Regions from separate parts of the Vallitalea longa genome, predicted to be linked through region 2. Evidence: predicted binding sites of a transcription regulator. Region 2 holds the regulator's gene; the other holds the start of a gene.
The links. Region 2 encodes HrcA, which represses chaperone genes, less so after heat shock. Its sites were predicted from a motif close to TGTTAGCACTCNNNNNNNNNGAGTGCTAACA; they were not measured.

Region 1: a site for HrcA is predicted at 7,071-7,101, ahead of htpG (molecular chaperone HtpG). Genes of this name have one in related genera too.

Annotation. Positions count from the first base shown of each region.
Region 1 is NZ_BRLB01000001.1:371,663-382,005, reverse strand. Features, by position in the region: gene QMG30_RS01585 (hypothetical protein) at 1-429, shown strand, start outside; gene QMG30_RS01580 (CHAP domain-containing protein) at 529-1,422, opposite strand; gene QMG30_RS01575 (iron dependent repressor, metal binding and dimerization domain protein) at 2,036-2,437, shown strand; gene dapB (4-hydroxy-tetrahydrodipicolinate reductase) at 2,521-3,282, opposite strand; gene dapA (4-hydroxy-tetrahydrodipicolinate synthase) at 3,458-4,342, opposite strand; lysine riboswitch at 4,763-4,942, opposite strand; gene htpG (molecular chaperone HtpG) at 4,997-6,883, opposite strand; gene QMG30_RS01555 (DUF5721 family protein) at 7,142-7,630, opposite strand; gene QMG30_RS01550 (DNA-3-methyladenine glycosylase) at 7,806-8,399, shown strand; gene QMG30_RS01545 (M18 family aminopeptidase) at 8,503-9,798, shown strand; gene QMG30_RS01540 (DegV family protein) at 9,956-10,343, shown strand, end outside.
Region 2 is NZ_BRLB01000014.1:71,895-82,237, forward strand. Features, by position in the region: gene spoIIP (stage II sporulation protein P) at 1-928, shown strand, start outside; gene lepA (translation elongation factor 4) at 1,014-2,825, shown strand; gene hemW (radical SAM family heme chaperone HemW) at 2,834-3,976, shown strand; gene hrcA (heat-inducible transcriptional repressor HrcA) at 4,349-5,383, shown strand; gene grpE (nucleotide exchange factor GrpE) at 5,399-6,034, shown strand; gene dnaK (molecular chaperone DnaK) at 6,174-8,039, shown strand; gene dnaJ (molecular chaperone DnaJ) at 8,253-9,404, shown strand; gene prmA (50S ribosomal protein L11 methyltransferase) at 9,446-10,343, shown strand, end outside.

The DNA of each region.
Region 1 (10,343 bases), on a different contig from region 2:
GAATTAGATGCAGATGAATTGTATAAACTATTTCTGTATTCGTTATTTGAAAATGTAGATTCTGATAAGGAAGATGAACTGTACGATGAATATCATAAGCAATGGTATAATGAAGAATTAAGTGTTTTTCAGATAGAAGTTGAAGATATTAAAAAACAATTGGATAAATATTTAAAAGAGTATACTTTAGACATAGGAAATACAAAGTTAATTAATACGGATTCTGAAAAAATCGAAACTCCTACGATTACTGGTTTTGGAGGGAATGCATTTCCTAAAATCAAAGAAAAATCCCTTAATGGAAACCAATTAGAATTAACTGTTGATTTCTATGATGAAAGTTATAATAATATAATAAGATCAAAAATATATATTTTAGAATTTTACAATGATGGATATTATATCATTAAAGATAAACTAGTAGATTAATAAAAAATCTCCATCCTAATTATTTAAATGATAATAAGGGTGGAGATTTTTTACACACTTTCAGTTATATGTTTCTAGGATAGTCATATTAACTTTCCATTATAAAACTATATATCCCATTACCGTTCCACTTACTGGGAACTGATTTTTATCACATGATTTGACTATACCATCATTACTAGATAAACGATCATCTCTTGGGTAATTAGCTTCAGTATAGTATATTGTATTTTCTTCAACAAGTTCAACAAAAAGAACATGTCCAGGTTTATTATCCCCATATGAAATTGAACAAATAGCATTTGTAATAGGTCCTAAACTAGCAGGTCTTTTTGTAACATTAGAGGTATTAATATTAGCATACCATTGACGACCATTGTTACCACCATGAAATGAAAGTGCCTTTCCTTTCTTTTCATGTGCACGACCCCAACAAAACCAAGTACATTGTCCTACAAGATTAGCATGGTAGTACATATTTGTATTACTCATATAACTATCACTGTTAATATTCATATCAGATGGACGTTGTCCAACTACAGGACTAGGAATTGGTTGTTCAGTTCCTAATTTCATAGAATCAACCCATGCTCGTTTCATTTTATTGCCACTGATGTTGTATTCAATTAGAGCATAGTTACCTTCTTTTTTATAATACAAGAAGTGTACTTCTTCGCTTTTACTTATTGACCCTGCAGAAGGATATATGGTACTAGATGGACCACAATAAGTTTTGGTTGAAGCAAGACAATATCTTACTTGTAGATTAGGATTATAAGTCGATATATTACCACTTTTCTGACTTACTGCACTATCTTTAATATACATTCTCTTCTTTTTTGTCCCAGCCGGATATTCAATATAATACCAAGCCCCTTCAGCCCATAATATAGTCACTGTATCATTTGGTCCCGCATAACTGTTTTCTGAAGGATAAGAGGTACTAGGACCATAATATACTGGTGTTTGATTTATAACTTTTCCTGTTGCCATTAAAAAAACTCCCTTTTATATAATATTTTATTGTGTAATTGCAATTACATTAATAAAGGAGATAGGAGATGATTAATTGTAAAATGTGAATATAACATTTTATAAATTATCTGTTGTACGTACTAAGCTATCTCTACCATTGGCTTGATATAATGATATCATTGTATTATACGACATTAACACGACACATTATAAAATATAATGAAATATTAAAAATAAACAATTAAAATGTTATAAATATTTGTAGTCATTGTAAAAATATTTTATTAGTTAAGCAATTGCATAATTACCTTCCGCTCATTTCTATAGGACAGTATGTTTAAGTTCTTCTACCATTATAATCTACTTGTGCGTATAGAATTAATTAGGAATTATGCAATTATCTCAGGTAAGAAATAAGAAGGTTTTAATGCTGATTATGGTTAGCAATGATTTCGTAGGGTATTATTTCGGTAGTATCTATTATACTGAATCAATTTGATTTATATGAATAAATTTGTTGATACTATAATAATTTAGATTAAAGGAGGGGATAACTATCAACTTATCCGAGTTCTATACTTTTAGAGGTTATGAAATACTAGATAGAGAGAATAATATACTTACTCCAAGTATGGAGGATTATCTAGAAATGATATATAGAATATGTAAAGAAGAAAATTATGTAAGAATGAATCAATTAGCTAATAGATTGAACGTAAGACCTTCTTCATCCACTAAGCTTGTTCAGAAATTAAGTTCCATAGATTTAGTCAATTATAAGAAATATGGACTTATAAGCCTTACTAAAAAAGGTGAGGAGATAGGAAAATTCTTATATCATAGGCATAATGTAATAGAGAAATTTCTTAGATTGATAGGTGTCAAACATAATTTATTAAAAGATACAGAATTGATGGAACACTATATAAAACCAAGGGTCCTTAAAAATATAGAACATCTTAATTACTTTTTTGAAGATAATAGTGAGGTTTTAGAGAAATATTACGATTCACTAGAGAGCATTAAAAAATAACTGTATATAGTAGTTAGTAATAAAATAAGTCATCTACTGTTACTGTAAATGACTTATTGTCTATTCGATATAGAATTAATCTATTAGTTTCCTTCAATCACATTTTGCATATCGTACATGCCTTTTGATTTTTGACTTAAAAATTTGGCAGCATTCACAGCGCCAACGCCAAAAATATCTTTGGATAAAGCATTATGGTTAAGTTCAACCACTTCGTCTTTTCCAGCGAAAATAATTGAGTGTTCACCTACGATTGTACCACCTCTTACGGAATGGATACCAATTTCTTTTGAATCCCTTTTAGCTTTTACTATAGTTCTATCATAAGTATAGGAGTATTCGTTGTTAAGTGATTCATTAATAGAATCTGCAAAGGCTAGTGCAGTACCACTAGGAGCGTCTATTTTTTGGTTATGATGCTTTTCTATGATTTCAATGTCAAAGTTTGCTGCAGTAAGTGTTTTAGCAGCTTTTTTCACTAGGTTCAATAGAAGATTAACCCCTAATGACATATTTGCTGATAATAGAATGGCAATTTCTTTACTAGCTTCATTAACTATATTAAGTTGTTCATCGTTAAGACCGGTTGTACATAATACGACTGGTAATTTTTTTGATTTAGCATAGTCGATTAATGAAGGTACAGCTTTTGCAGTAGAAAAATCAATTATAACGTCGCCTTCAACATCAATACTGTTCATATCAGTAAAAACAGGATATGGGTTAGCAATGTTATCATTGACATCAATACCTGCAACTATAACTGCATCTTTATCATCTTCAACTATTCTAGAAATTACCTGTCCCATTTTCCCATTACAACCATGCATTATAATTCTAGTCATTATATAACTCCTTTCATTTTTGAAACCGTTTTTTACGTTTGTTTTGTACACATTAAATCTATACAAATATTTATAGCTAGAATATATTATGTGTTATTTGCTAAGAAGTAATGCTCTACGTAGTATAATAAAAACCACTGAATACTGAATCAAAATGTATTCAGTGGTTTTTTTTTTAGATAGTTATTCCAAGATCGTCTATTGCTTTTTTAACTCTTAAGAAGTTAGCTGGTTCCATTTCTGTTAATGGTAAACGACATGGACCAGATGGTAATCCTAGATAATTCATAGCTGCTTTTACTGGAATTGGATTAACTTCACAGAAAAGTGCTTTTACTAATTCATGTATTCTAAGCTGTATTTCTAGACTGCCTTTAACATCCCCAGCTAAGAATTTTGCAACTAGATCATGAGTTTCTCTAGGCATGATATTAGCAACAACGGAGATAACTCCTTTACCACCAAGAGAGAGTAGAGGAACTATTTGGTCGTCGTTTCCAGAATAAAGGTCAAGATTACCTTCGCATTTGTGAACTAAATTAGTAATGTGACCGATATTGCCACTAGCTTCTTTTATACCTACGATGTTATCTACTTTTGATAATGCATATGCAGTATCAACATCAATATTGAGACCTGTTCTTGAAGGTACATTATATAGGATAACAGGAATATCAACACTGTTAGCGATAGAGCTAAAATGTTGAATTAAGCCTTTTTGGGTTGTTTTATTATAATAAGGTGTTACTTGTAATAATCCATCAGCTCCTAGTTTTTGAGCTTGTTTGGAAAGTTCTATACCATGTTTTGTATCATTGCTTCCAGTTCCAGCGATAACAGGAACCCTTTTATTGGTTCTGTCAATAGCTACTTTTATACACTCAAGGTGTTCTTCATCATTAAGAGTAGAAGATTCACCAGTTGTACCACATATCACAATACAATCGGTTTTGTTTTCTATTTGAAAATCAATCAGTTTTTCTAATCCTTCATAATTAACACTCATATCATCATTAAATGGTGTTATTATTGCTACACCAGCACCTGTAAAAATAGACATCAGATAACCTCCTCAGATTATATATTATTTTTGTTATATCTTCTTAGTATTACACTATAGTAAAAATCTTTATTGGTTACAATAGAATTTTTCTATTTAAAATCTTTTTTATGACTAAGTATAAGTTAGTCACTGCATATTTATTTAGTTGCTTTCAGTTCTACTTTAGTATATCTGTTTTTAATAAAAACATCAATATAAGGTAAGCAAATATTTTCAGATTTCATATAGATTTAATTTTTATAATTATCAAACCTCCCATTTCAAATATCTGTTTATTATATTATATTGTTATAATAACAAATAATTGAAAGTATTGTTTAATATTTCATTAGTAAGTGGAGGGAAATGTTGGATTTTAATATAGAATAATAAAAAACAGTCGGCTTTGTGTGCCGACTGTGAGAATTAATATTAAATGTCACAAGTAGCACCCCATATATCAATTAATATATGACAGTTATATAGTTATTCACTATATACCCAGACAGAAAACAGACAGGTATTTTCTTCTTCGGCATCTTACCCTTTCAATGATTATCACATTTGCCTGAACAAATCAAATTATCTACTGATGTAAAATGCTCCTCTACTATACTAAACTATTAAATTTTCATATATAATATCACTAATATATCAGTTTGTCAAATATGACTATATCAATTTTTGAAGAATCTTGTTGCTTCTTTCAATAAATGTAGTCATAGCTTCTGGTGATAGCTGTTTATGGCTAATCATAGCTAAATCATAGATTTGTTGACAGAACATATCAGTGTTTTCGGTATCTTTATTCTCAAGAATATATTTTACCAACTTATTTTTCTTATTAAGAAGAAGGCTTTCATTACTTGGCATTGAAGCAGCATCCATTCCGAACATTCCGTACATCTTACTCATATCCTGCATTCTTCTTGATTCTTCAGGTAGAATGATCATAGCTGAAATTTCTTCATCCTTAAGATTTTCAATGTTAACTGTTAAGTTCTCATTGCTAAGTGATTTTCTGAAGATGCCTTGAACTTCTTCTTGAAGTTTTTTGTTATCCTCTTCACTTGAATCATCTTCATCTTTTAGGTTATCTGTAAGGTCAGCATCGATTCTTACGAATTTAGTATCTTTTTCTTTCATTTCAACATGTGATATGAAAGGTTGATCAATAGTCGTATTCATTATGACAGCTTCCATATCATTATCTTTAAACATTTTGATATATTGAGCTTGTAGTGTTTCATCTGTTACATAATAAACCTTGTTTTCATGTTTATCTTTATTTCTATCAAGATATTCTTGTAGTGTTACGTAATCTCCAGTTGTAGTCTTATACAATATGATTCCGTTTGTCTTGTCAAAGAATTTATCGTCTTTCAAGCAACCGAACTTGATAAATGGATGTATATCATCCCAGAATTTTTCAAAAGACTCTTTTTCTTTTTTATATAGTGAATTGAGTTTGTCAGCTACTTTCTTAGTAATGTATGAAGAAATTTTCTTGACGAAACCATCATTTTGTAAGAAACTTCTTGATACGTTAAGTGGTAGGTCTGGACAATCTAAAATACCTTTTAATAACAGTAAGAATTCAGGAATAACTTCCTTGATATTGTCAGCAACGAATACTTGGTTATTATATAATTTGATTTGACCTTCCATTGTTTCAAACTGATTTCCGATTTTTGGGAAATAAAGTATTCCTTTTAAGTTGAATGGATAGTCCATGTTAAGGTGAATCCAGAATAAAGGTTCTTTGAAATCCATAAAAGTCTTTCTATAGAATTCTTTATATTCTTCATCTGTACATTCATTAGGTTTTTTTAGATATAAAGGTGTAGTGTCATTTAATGGTTTTGGTTCTTCTGGTTCTTTTACTTCACCTTTTTCGTCTTCATTTTCATTTTTAGGTTCTTCCTTATTAGGATTGATCAGATATATCTCTATAGGCATTAGTGAACAGTATTTTTCAATTGTAGTTCTGACTGTGTATTCATTCAAGAAGTCTTTACCGTCTTCACCTATGTTAAGTGTAATCTTAGTTCCTCTTTCGGTACGGTCACTATCACTCATTTCATATTCATTACCACCGTCACTTACCCATTTAACAGCTTTTGATCCTTCTTTATATGAAAGAGTATCAATAGTAACTTTTTTGGCTACCATGAAAGCAGAATAGAAACCAAGTCCGAAATGACCTATGATCTGGTCTTCGTTAGCTTTATCTTTATATTTATTCATAAAGTCTTCAGCACCGGAGAAAGCGATTTGATTAATATATTGTTTTACTTCTTCGTCTGTCATACCAATACCATTATCAATAAAAGTCAGAGTTTCCTCTTTATCGTCAACAATAACCTCAATCTTGAATTCATTATCTTCAGGCAGAGATGCTTCTCCCATTGCGTCTAATTTTTTTAGTTTAGTTATAGCATCGCATCCATTGGAGATAAGTTCCCTTACAAATATATCATGATCAGAATATAACCATTTTTTTATTATTGGAAAAATATTTTCACTATGGATGGAAAGATTCCCTTTTTCAGTACTCATTTTAACTCCTCCTAACAATTTTTCATAAGTATTTATATTTTATATAATAAGAAAGCTTAACTTTCTATTTATCTTGAAATATTATACGAGGCGTAGCCTCTTGGTAATATGTAAAGGTATATAGTGAATTTTTTATTATAACTTATATAAGATATAATAAATGTATTTTATGTAGATGTCAAGAAAAAATTAGCACTCATTGAAGAAGAGTGCTAACAAAAAAGCAATATTTATATTATAAACGATATGAATTATAGGTTAAACAGTTATGCCGTGTTTTTTGAAAAATATTTTAACTGAATCATCCCAATAATTTTCTAGAGTCTTATCTAATGTAAATATCTTCATAGAACTACCAGTGGTGCATTTTAGAACGTTATCTTCATATAAAATATTAATGAATAATCCATTTACATTATCTGATTTTGTAGGTAATTGATGTTTTGATATCATATTTTCTATTTTGTCATGGGGTAGTGAAAAAACAATTTTCAGATAAGATGGAGTTTTGTTTCCTTTAATCATATAGAAAACTATATTCTTGATTTCTGACCATTTAACCTGATCTCTGCCTTCTAGTATTTCAATTTCGTTTGTAGAAAGATATTTTTTATTTATGTCACAAGAAATATTGAACTTCGTAAACGTATTAAGTTCAACAGTAGATACCTCGAAATCATCAAACATCTTATCTTTCAATAAATTATTCATAAAAAGTTTTATATCAATTATGTTAAAACATACCATATAGTACCATTCCTTCCCAAATACCAATAGTGATTGTACCCTTAAAGTATATCATACAAAATAGAGGTAGAACTTTCAATACTTTTATTGTAATATTATATGTGAGTAAGTAATGTTAATCCAAATAAATTTGCTTTATAATACATACATATGATAGAAAGTGGAGTAAAATAAAATGAATAGATTGAGTAGAGATTTTTATGAAAGAGACACATTGGTAGTAGCACAAGAATTACTAGGTAAAAACCTTGTTTTTCTTGATAACCATAAGGATGAAATTATTGTCAAGATAACTGATGTTGAAGCCTACAAAGGAATCAATGATAAAGCTTGTCATACCTATGGAGGCAAGAGGACACCAAGAACTGAAGTAATGTGGGGTGAAGCTGGTCATATATACATCTATATAATATATGGAATGTATTATTGCCTTAATATAGTTACAGAAAGTATAAATGACCCTTGTGCTGTTTTGATAAGGGGAGTAGTTCCCGTGAAAAATATTACTAAAATGTCATTGAACAGATATAATAAAGCGTATGAAGAACTGAATAATTATCAGATTAAAAATTTTTCTAACGGACCTGGGAAATTATGTAAAGCTTTGGGACTTGATTTAACCCATAACGGAATGGATTTGCTATCACCCCAATTGTATATATATGATGATGGAAAACATGATAATATCGATATAAAAAAATCCAAACGTATTAATATTGATTATGCAGAAGAGGCAGCAGATTATTTATGGAGATTTTATATTGATTAATTAATATGACTACAATTAACTAGAAAGTTCTATTGATATAATTAAAATATACAATAAAACAATCAAACAAATAGTATAAAGATTAAGAAGAGAGGAAATAAAAATGAAAACAAGTATGAGTTATTCAAAAGATTTAATGACATTTATTGAAAAAAGTACATCTCCTTATCATAGTGTGATACAAGGAAAGAAAATATTAGATGAAAAGGGTTTTAAAGAACTTAACATGAAAGATGAGTGGCAGGTTGAAAAAGGAGGAAAATATTATGTTATTCCTTATTCTTCAATGATTATCGCTTTTACTTTAGGAGAATATGTTGACAAAATGGGATATAAGATTATAATATCTCATACTGACAGCCCAAGCTTTAAAATCAAACCTGTATCAGAAATCAAAACAGACAATTATATTACACTAAATACAGAAGTATATGGTGGACCTGTCTATTATACATGGTTTGATAGACCATTATCCCTTGCTGGAAAAGTCGCATTGAAATCTGATAACCCAATGAAACCACTTATTAAATACATTGATTTCAAGAAATCAGTACTTACTATTCCAAGTCTAGCTATTCATATGAATAGAGAAGTGAATAAAGGTGTTGAATTAAGTCCTCAAAAAGATACATTACCACTTATTGGGCAGATTAATAAAACATTATCAAAAGATAATTATCTTGTATCTTATATTGCAAAAGAACTAGGCACAGAGATTGAAAATATTCTCGATTTTGATTTATACTTATACTTAACAGGAAAAGGAAATGTAGTGGGTATTAATGAAGAATTCGTACAATCTTCAAGACTTGATGATCTAGCGATGGTATATACTAGCCTTGTATCAATTGCTAATACAGAAAATAAAAGTGGTATTAATATTGCTGCTTGTTTCGATAATGAAGAAATTGGAAGCAGAACCAAACAGGGCGCTGACAGTGTATTGTTTTCTAACATAATAGAAAGAATATCTATGGCACTTAGCAGAACAAGATCTAAACAGTACAGGATGCTAGAAGAATCTTTTATTATTTCTGCTGATGCTGCACATGCTTTACATCCTAATGCTGTTGAGAAGAATGACCCAACTAATAGACCTGTTATCAATGAAGGAATAGTCTTGAAACTCAGTGCTAAGCAAAGCTATGCTACAGATTGTGAATCAACAGGTACTATCCAGCAATTATGTGATGAAAATAAGATACCTTATCAAAAATTCGTTAATCACTCATGTATACCCGGAGGAAAAACTCTAGGACCAGTTGTTACCGCATATCTACCTATAAAAGCTGTAGATGTAGGGGTACCAATGCTTGCAATGCATTCAATAAATGAATTAGTAGGAGTAGATGATTTATTAAATATGAGTAAACTGTTTGATAATTTTTATGCTTTATGATGATGTATTTATCTTTATATAGTTTAAAATTTAATTATTCAAGAAAAATTATTAATCAAAATGAAAAATAGCCTTTAAATTTTATTTCATTTATGGTAATATTAAAGGTAGTATTTAAAACTACATTGTGCAGTATAGATGTTAAGGAGGCTATTAATTGAATTTTAAGATTGTAGTAGACAGTTGTTGTGACATAACTAATGAAATTAAAAAAAATATAAATGTAGAGATAACCCCACTTACCATAGAGCTAGAGGGTACAAGGTATACAGACGATGGTTCGTTTTCAGTTGATGATTTCGTTAAGAAAATGAATGATAGTACGACTGTACCTAAGACTGCATGTCCTGCACCAGCAGAATATATTGATAGATTTGAGAGTGAAGAAGAGAATGTATTTGTGATAACTTTATCCAGCAAATTAAGCGGAAGCTATAATAGTGCTGAGATTGCAAAAGATATCTATCTTAGCGAAAATGACAATAAGAAGATTCATGTTTTTGATTCACTTAGTGCATCAGCTGGAGAGGTTCTATTAACTTTAA
Region 2 (10,343 bases):
TCCTCTTATCTCTTTTGTAATGAAGAATGATGATTCCTCTTATGCAACAGCTTCAGAAAACTATCCTAAGCTTGACCAGAAAAAGGAAACATTTCAAAATGAGTTAGAACAATATGATAAAGATGAAAGCTTTTTTTCTTCACATACGTTAGAGCAACAAACTCCAGTGGTTAATCCTACTAACTATTCAATGGAACAACTTAATAATTTTTCATTTCTAAAAACTAACTTATATACTTTTGATCCAAGTATCAATCCTACAAAAGCTAATTTCCCGGTTGAGGAATTTTTAAGTAAAGATATGTCCATTAATATGAATGAGGATGGACCAAAGATATTAATATATCATACTCACTCTCAAGAGAGCTTTGTGGATAGTGTAAAAGGTAAAAAAGAGGATACTGTTGTAGGAGTAGGAGATGAATTGGTACGTATCCTAGAAGAAAAATATAATATAGAGGTTTTACATCATAGGAAAGAATATGATATCGTCAATGGAAAATTGGATAGAGATGAAGCATATCAGAGAATAGAAGCACCACTTAAAGAGTTAATTAAAGAAAATCCATCTATAGAAGTATTGATAGATATACATAGAGATGGAGTTAATGGAAATGTGAGATTAGTAAACAATATTGATGGCAAACAAACAGCCAAAATAATGTTTTTTAATGGGTTGGCATTGTATTCGGTAATGCCCAATAAGTATGTTACAGATAATATGGCATTTAGTTTTCAGATGCAACTAAAAGCTGGGGAGTTATATCCCAATTTTACTAGGAAAATATATCTTAGGGGTTATAGATATAATTTACATCTAAAACCAAAATCTTTGTTTGTTGAAGTAGGAGCACAGACTAATACAGTTTCTGAGGCAATGAATGCCATGGAACCTTTGGCAAAAATTTTATATGAAGTCATAAAATAGCGCGAGATATATTCTATTGTTGCTAAAGTGTGTATAGATATGCTATAATAACCAACAGAAAATGGACTAAGGAGGATGTTGGTCTATGGCAGAATTTAAACAGGATAATATAAGAAATTTTTGTATAATAGCGCATATTGATCATGGTAAATCTACACTAGCAGATAGAATTATTCAATTAACAGGATTACTTACTGCAAGAGAGATGCAGGCACAAGTTCTAGATAACATGGAACTGGAACGTGAAAGAGGTATTACGATAAAAGCCCAATCTGTTAGGTTAATATATAAAGCCCAAAATGGTGAAGAATATATTTTTAATCTTATAGATACACCAGGACATGTAGATTTCAATTATGAGGTATCTAGAAGTTTAGCAGCATGTGAAGGTGCGGTATTAGTTGTTGATGCAGCTCAAGGAATTGAAGCTCAGACATTGGCTAATGTTTATTTAGCATTAGAACATGATCTTGAAATTGTAACGGTTATTAATAAAATTGACCTTCCAAGTGCAGAGCCTGATAGGGTAAAAGCAGAAGTAGAAGATGTAATAGGGCTAGAGGCTGAAGATGCACCTCTTATTTCTGCAAAAGAAGGTATTAACATTGAAGATGTTCTAGAAAAGATTGTATCAGATGTACCTGCGCCTGTAGGAGATGTGAATGCACCCCTAAAAGCATTGATATTTGACTCTCTATACGATTCTTATAGAGGAGTTATAGTATTTTGTAGGGTGAAAGAAGGAACTGTTAAAAAAGGCATGAAAATACGTATGATGGCTACTGAAAAAGAGTTTGAAGTAGTTGAAGTAGGTTATTTCGGTCCAGGACAATTCATCCCTGCTGAATGTTTACAGGCAGGTACTGTAGGTTATATTACTGCAAGTATTAAAAATGTTCAAGATACCAAAGTTGGTGATACCATCACGGATGCTGATAATCCAATAGATGAACCGTTACCAGGGTATAAGAATGTTAATCCAATGGTATTTTGCGGATTATATCCAGCCGATGGTTCTAAATATCAAGATTTACGTGATGCTCTAGATAAATTAAAATTAAATGATGCAGCGCTTAATTTTGAACCAGAAACATCAGTGGCACTTGGATTCGGATTTAGATGTGGTTTCTTAGGACTCTTACATCTTGAAATAATTCAAGAGCGTTTAGAAAGAGAGTATAACCTTGATTTAGTTACGACTGCGCCAAGTGTTATATATAAAGTATACAGAACTAATGGTGAAGTGATGGAACTTGCTAATCCGACTGACTTACCAGATGTTTCTGAAATAAGAGCTATGGAAGAACCTATAGTAAAGGCAGAAATAATGGTTCCAACTGATTATATTGGAACCGTAATGGAATTGTGTCAAGAGAGACGTGGCGAATATTTTGGTATGGATTATATTGAAGAAACAAGAGCTATGCTGACTTATGAATTGCCTCTTAATGAAATAATATATGATTTCTTTGATGCTCTCAAATCTAGAACGAGAGGTTATGCATCATTTGATTACGAATTGGTGGGTTATAAAGAATCTGATTTAGTAAAACTTGATATATTAATCAACAAAGAAGTGGTAGATGCATTATCATTTATTGTTCATACAGATAAAGCATATGACAGAGGAAGAAAAATAGCTGAGAAATTAAAAACAGAAATACCAAGACATCTATTTGAGATACCGATTCAAGCTGCTGTAGGTAATAAAATTATTGCTAGAGAAACAATTAAAGCGATGAGAAAAGACGTTCTTGCAAAATGTTATGGTGGTGATATTTCAAGAAAAAGAAAACTTCTTGAAAAGCAGAAAAAAGGTAAGAAGAGAATGCGACAAGTGGGTAATGTAGAAGTACCACAACAAGCTTTTATGAGTGTTTTGAAATTAGATGAATAGGTGTTGTTATGAAAAAAAATATTAGTCTATATATTCATATTCCTTTTTGCAAAAGCAAGTGTAACTATTGTGATTTTTTATCATTTGATAATAAAGCAAGTGTCATGAAGGAATATGTACAAGCATTAATTAGTGAGATAAAAAGCTATAGCGAAGTGACAAAAGAATATATGGTTAAAAGCATATTTATAGGCGGTGGAACACCGTCTATTCTGTCTTGCGCTGATATTGAAAGTATATTTGAGGCATTAAAATTATACTATAATATTGATAATAATGCAGAGATTACAATTGAAGCTAATCCAGGTACTCTTAATGAAGATAAAATAGGAAGGGTTTTAGATTCGGGAGTTAACCGTATTAGCTTGGGTTTGCAATCATGTAATGATAATTTGCTGAAAAGATTAGGAAGAATTCATACATTTGATGAATTCTTATTAAATTATGATTTACTAAGAAAATATAAATTCAGTAATATAAATGTAGATATGATGTTTGCATTACCAAACCAGAAGATGACTGATTTAGAATATGATTTAAAATCTATAATTGACCTTAGACCTGAGCATATATCATATTATTCTTTGATAATCGAGGAAGGTACCAATTTCTCGAAAATGTATAAGGATAATAAGTTGAATCTACCAGACGAAGATGATGAACGCGCTATGTACTGGTTGATTGATAATCTATTGCAAAAAAGTGGGTACAAACATTATGAGATCTCTAATTTTGCTTTAGGGGGGAAAGAATGTTATCATAATAAGGTGTATTGGATAGAAAAAGAATATATAGGAATGGGATTAGGGGCTTCCTCATTCTTCGAAGGATTTCGGTATAAAAATATTTCTAATATGAATGAATATATTAAATCAAACGGAGAAAGAGAAAAAATAAAAGAAAGCATTCAAAAAATTGATAAGAAGACAGCTATTGAAGAATATATGTTTCTAGGATTAAGATTATTGGATGGTATTGATGAGTTGGATTTTTATAATAGATGGGGACATGAGATTGATTATTACTACAAAAGTGTTATAAAAGAACTCGTAAAAGACAATCTTATTACCAATAATGGATATAGGTTGAAATTAACTAGAAAAGGAATTGACGTTAGTAATTATGCATTAGCTATGTTTTTGTTTGATTGATACAAACTTAATCTATATTCCTTTGTTTGTTTGCATTATATTAAAAGCGGGAAATTTGAGTTAATGATAATTATAATTGAATAATTTAGAGTTGAAAGCCCTTAGATAAGCTTAAAATTATATGTTACAATTATATTACAATCAAAAAAAATAATTAAAATTTGATAAAATTACTTGACAAATCTATCTGCAAGTGATATTTTTATTTCAAGCATTAGCACTCATTGAAGTAGAGTGCTAACAGAAAAATAAATTAATTTGTTTATTCAAAGTATAATTTTTCTCTTGTATATTAACAATACTAAAAAGGTTAAGCCTATTTATAAGTGATTGTTGTTTTTGCTATGAAGCAAGTTGAAAGGTGGTGCAAATATGGAACTAAATGATAGAAAAGTAAAAATTCTTAGAGCGATAATTTTAAATTACCTTGATACAGCAGAACCCGTAGGTTCAAGAACAATATCCAAGAATTATAATCTAGGAATCAGTCCAGCGACTATTAGAAACGAGATGTCTGATCTAGAAGAATTAGGCCTTATTTTGCAACCTCATACATCTGCAGGAAGAATTCCATCTGATAAAGGGTATAGACTATATGTTGATAGACTTATGAATCTTCATCAAGATGAAGTCAACAATGGTTTGTATATAGAGCAGTTGTTTCAACGAGTAGATAGGATAGAATCTTTATTGAAGAGTATCGCTAGACTATTAGCTAATGAAACCAATTATGCTACTATTGTTTCATCACCTCAGATTAACAAGGCTAAGATAAAGAACATACAATTGATAGGTGTGCAAGATAAAAGAATATTAGCGGTTATAGTTACCGATGGAAATATTATAAAAAATTATATGATCAATATAAATGAACCAGTACATCAGACTATGCTGAATAGATTGACTTTTGTACTTAATGAGCAGTTATACGGACTTACACTAGAACAAATTAATTTACCATTAATTCAAGAACTTAAAAATTTTGCTGGTAATAACGCAGAAATTGTTAATAAAGTATTAGATGCAATTTTTGATACTATAAAGTCTGTAGATGACACAGAGATATATACATCTGGTGCAACAAACATATTAAGATTTCCAGAATTCAACGATATATCAAAAGCTACAAATCTAATACACAAGCTTGAAGAAAAACAAGCATTAAAAGATATGGTTTATACTGTATTAGAGGAAAATGGTGTAAACATAAAAGTGACTATTGGTAATGAAAATGCCATTGAAGAAATGAAAGACTGTAGTTTGATTACTACAGCTTATAAGCTTGGTGAAGAAAATATTGGATTTATTGGCATATTAGGACCTAAGCGGATGGATTACGAAAATACCATAGGCTCTCTTTCTTGTTTAATGACCAAAATGGAAGAAATTATTAATAACTTAAAATAGAAAGGCGGTTATATAGTGGCTAATGAAAAGGTTCCTGAGAACACTAAGTCAGAAGAAAAGATAAAAAAAAATAAAAAAGAAGAAGAACTAAAGCAAGAAGAATCAAGGCAAGAAGAAGTAGAAAATGAAAACAATTCAGAAGAAAATGCCGAAAAAGCTGATAATGAAAAATTAGAAGACTCTACTGGAGAAAATGATATGAAGAAAAAATTGAAGCAAAAGGAAAAGGAAGTAAATGAGTATGTAGACAAATTACAGAGAACAATGGCAGAATTTGATAATTTCAGAAAAAGAACAACTAGAGAAAAATCAATGATGTATGAGAATGGAGCAAAAGAAACATTAGAAAAATTACTACCGATTGTTGATAATTTTCAGCGTGCGCTTGAAAGTGTATCTGAAGAGCAAAAAGAAGTTCCTTTTGTTCAAGGAATAGAATTGATTTTTAAACAGCTAATGAGTACTCTTAATGATATTGGAGTAGAAGAAATAAAAGCGGAAGGTAAAGAATTCGATCCTAACTTTCACCATGCCGTAACTCATGCAGAGGACGATTCTTTAGGTGAAAATATAGTATCTGAAGTATTCCAAAAAGGATATATGTATAATGATTCAGTTCTACGACATAGTATGGTTAAGGTAGTTAATTAAATTAAAATATAGAATGTATGATTATATAATCGTGCATCTTATATATATATTATTAAAGAATAATAATCTCGTAATGAATTAAATTAAGTATATGTAATTTATATCTTGGCGAGTATATTGATATGAAGGAGGAAACAAAATGGGCAAAATAATTGGAATTGACTTAGGTACAACCAATTCATGTGTTGCAGTTATGGAAGGTGGAAAACCAGTTGTAATTGCTAATGCAGAAGGTGTAAGAACAACACCATCAGTTGTTGCTTTTACCAAAAATGGAGAAAGATTAGTAGGAGAACCTGCTAAAAGACAAGCGATCACTAACCCAGATAAAACAGTAGCTTCTATTAAAAGACATATGGGTACTGATTTTCGAGTAAATATTGATGATAAAAAATATTCACCTCAAGAAATTTCTGCTATGACATTACAAAAATTGAAAGCAGATGCAGAAAGCTATTTAGGTGAAAAAGTTTCAGAAGCTGTTATCACAGTTCCTGCATACTTTACAGATAGTCAAAGACAAGCGACTAAAGATTCAGGTAAAATTGCTGGTCTTGAGGTTAAGAGAATAATTAATGAACCTACAGCAGCAGCTTTAGCATATGGTCTTGATAATGAGAATGAACAAAAGATTATGGTTTATGATCTTGGTGGAGGTACATTTGATGTATCTATCATTGAAATCGGAGACGGTGTTATTGAAGTATTAGCAACAAGTGGTAATAATAAGCTTGGTGGAGATGACTTTGATGAGCGTGTAATGAATCACTTAATTAAAGAATTCAAAAAATCAGATGGTATAGATTTAACTAACGATAAAATGGCTGTTCAAAGATTGAAAGAAGCAGCAGAAAAAGCTAAAAAAGAATTATCATCAGCAACAACAACTAACATTAATTTACCATTCATCACTGCTACACAAGAAGGACCAAAACATTTAGATATCACTCTTACAAGAGCTAAGTTTGATGAATTAACAGCTGATCTTGTTCAACAAACAATGGGTCCTGTAAATAATGCTTTAAGAGATTCAGGACTTGCTGCAAGTGAACTTGATAAAGTATTATTAGTTGGTGGATCTACACGTATTCCAGCTGTACAAGATGCAGTAAATAAATTGACAGGAAAAGAACCATTCAAAGGAATCAATCCAGACGAATGTGTTGCAATAGGAGCATCTATCCAAGGTGGTAAATTATCAGGAGAAGCAGGAGCTGGAGATATCTTACTTCTTGATGTAACACCATTATCAATAGGTATAGAAACATTAGGTGGAGTAGCTACTAAATTGATTGAAAGAAATACTACAATACCTACTAAGAAAAGTCAAGTATTCTCAACTGCTGCTGATAACCAACCAGCCGTTGATATTCACGTAGTTCAAGGTGAAAGAGAATTCGCTAAAGACAACAAAACAATCGGAAGATTCCAATTAGATGGAATTCCACCAGCACGTAGAGGTGTTCCTCAAATAGAAGTTAGTTTTGATATTGATGCTAATGGTATCGTTAATGTTACAGCGAAGGATCTTGGAACTGGTAAATCACAACATATTACAATTACAGCTAGTACTAATCTATCAGATGATGAAATTAATAAAGCTGTAGACGAAGCTCAAAATTTTGAAGAAGAAGATAAGAAGAGAAAAGAAGCTATTGATGTAAGAAACGAAGCTGATTCACTTGTATTCCAAACTGAAAAGACTCTTAATGATTTAGGTGATAAGGTTGATGCTTCAGAAAAAGCAAAAGTAGAAGCTGAAGTTACTAAGTTAAAAGAAGTACTTGGTAAATCAACTATCGAAAACATGACAGATGCTAATGTGGAAGAGATTAAAGTTGCAAAAGAAGCATTAATGACTGTTTTCACAGAGTTATCAACTAAGTTATATCAACAAGCAGGAGCTGCAGGGGCAGCAGGACCTGGAGCACAAGGAGCTGCACCAGAACAAGAACAACAAAATAAAGATGATGATGTGGTTGACGCAGACTTCAAAGAAGTGTAAAATATAAAGTTGTAAAAAAGCCAAAGACATTGGTCTTTGGCTTTTATAAAGAATATATATATTAGTTGGGGAATCGTTAGAAGATTTTAATCTTGAATGTAATATTTTGACCAGAGTATACAGTGTTGTCCAACATTATATATTGTGGTGAATTTAAAACTATTAATTTATATATAATTCAAATATTAATCATAAAAGAGGTAGGTGTGTATAATGGCAGATAAGAGAGACTATTACGAGGTATTAGGTGTTGGGAGAAATGCTACTGACGCTGAAGTTAAAAAAGCGTATAGAAATTTAGCTAAAAAATATCATCCTGACATGAACCCAGGTGATAAATCTGCTGAGCAAAAATTTAAAGAGGCAACAGAAGCTTACGAAGTATTAAGTGATTCACAAAAACGATCACGCTATGACCAATTCGGTCATGCAGCATTCAGTAACGGAGCAGGTGGAGCTTCGGCTGGAGGTTTTGATTTCTCTGATGTGGGAGACATATTTGGAGATATTTTCGGTGATTTCTTTGGTGGTGGAGGAGGCAGAAGAAGAAGTGCTAATGCTCCTACTAAAGGTGCAAGTCTAAAAACTTCTGTTACACTAGAATTCAAAGAAGCCGTATTTGGTGTAGAGAAAGAAATAGATATGATAGTGTCTGAAACATGTGAAGAATGTTCAGGTACAGGTGCTAAAAAAGGAACTTCAGCAGAAACTTGTCCTCATTGTAAAGGAGCAGGTCAAGTCAGATACAATCAACAAACAATGTTTGGTAACATAACAAGTGTTAAAACATGTAATGCTTGTGGTGGAACTGGAAAAGTTATAAAAGAGAAATGTACATCTTGTAGAGGTACAGGATATGTCAGAAAGAAAAAGAAAATAGCTGTAGATATTCCAGCTGGTATAGACAATGGTCAAAGTATAAGATTAAGTGGTAAAGGTGAACCAGGTACCAATGGTGGACCTAGAGGAGATTTATTGGTTACTGTATATGTAAAACCTCATGAATTTTTCGAAAGACAGGGTGTTGATATATATTATACGCTTCCTATATCTTATGTACAGGCTGCACTTGGTGCAGAACTTAAAGTCCCTACACTTGATGGTGAAGTTAAATATGATATAAAAGAAGGAACTCAAACACATACCAGATTTAGATTAAAAGGTAAAGGAGTACCTCATATCAGAAATTCCAAGATAAGAGGAGACCAATATATAACTGTAGTAGTAGAAGTTCCAAAGAAATTAAATGAAAAGCAAAAAGAACTACTAAAAGAATTTTCTTCTACTTTTGGAGAAAATGTTAAGGATACTAAAGACGGAAAGAAAAAAAAGTGGTATGATAAAGTCATGGATGCCTTTGATTAATATAGGCTACATAATGATAAACTAAAGGATGTGTAAATGAATTGAAATGGACCATGTGCAAAGTCTATATCAATAATGAAGCTATTGAAGCAGTAAGCTATATGCTTACTCAACAAGGAATTCAAGGTGTAGAAGTGGTAGATAATACTCTTTCTAGTGAAGATAGAAAAGAAATTATTATCGATTATATTGAAGAAGGTGTCATTGATAATAATAATGATACCTATGTAAAATTTTACTTGTCAGATGAAGAAAACATAGAAGAAAAGTTAGAGATCATAAAAAACAAGTTAATTGATATAAATAAATATATAGATGTTGGTACAGGTAAGATAGAGTCATCTACCATAAATGATGAAGACTGGGCAAACAATTGGAAAAAATATTATAAGCCATTTAAAATAGATAATATAATAATTAAACCAACATGGGAAAAGTACACGAAAAGTACTCATGAAGATGTTATAATAGAAATTGACCCTGGTATGGCTTTTGGGTCAGGAACACATGAAACCACTTCAATGTGTATCAGTATGCTAAACAAATATTTGGATAATGATTATTCGGTGATAGATGTTGGTTGTGGTAGTGGAATATTAGGTATTACCGCTGCCAAATTAGGTTCTAGAGAAGTAACATGTATTGACCTTGACAAAAATGCTGTAAAAGCAACTAAAGAGAATGTAATAACTAATAAAGTGGAAGATAAAGTTCATGTGCTTAATGGTGATTTGCTAAAATTAGTTAATGTAAAAGCTAATATAGTAGTTGCTAATATTATGGCTGACATAATAATGATGTTAGCTAAAGGAGTTTCTGAATATTTATTGCCTAAGGGTATTTTTATATCTTCTGGTATTATTTTAGATAGAGTGGATGATGTTAAAGGTACGTTGACTGATAATGGTTTTGAGATATTGGAGATTATAAGAAAAGGTG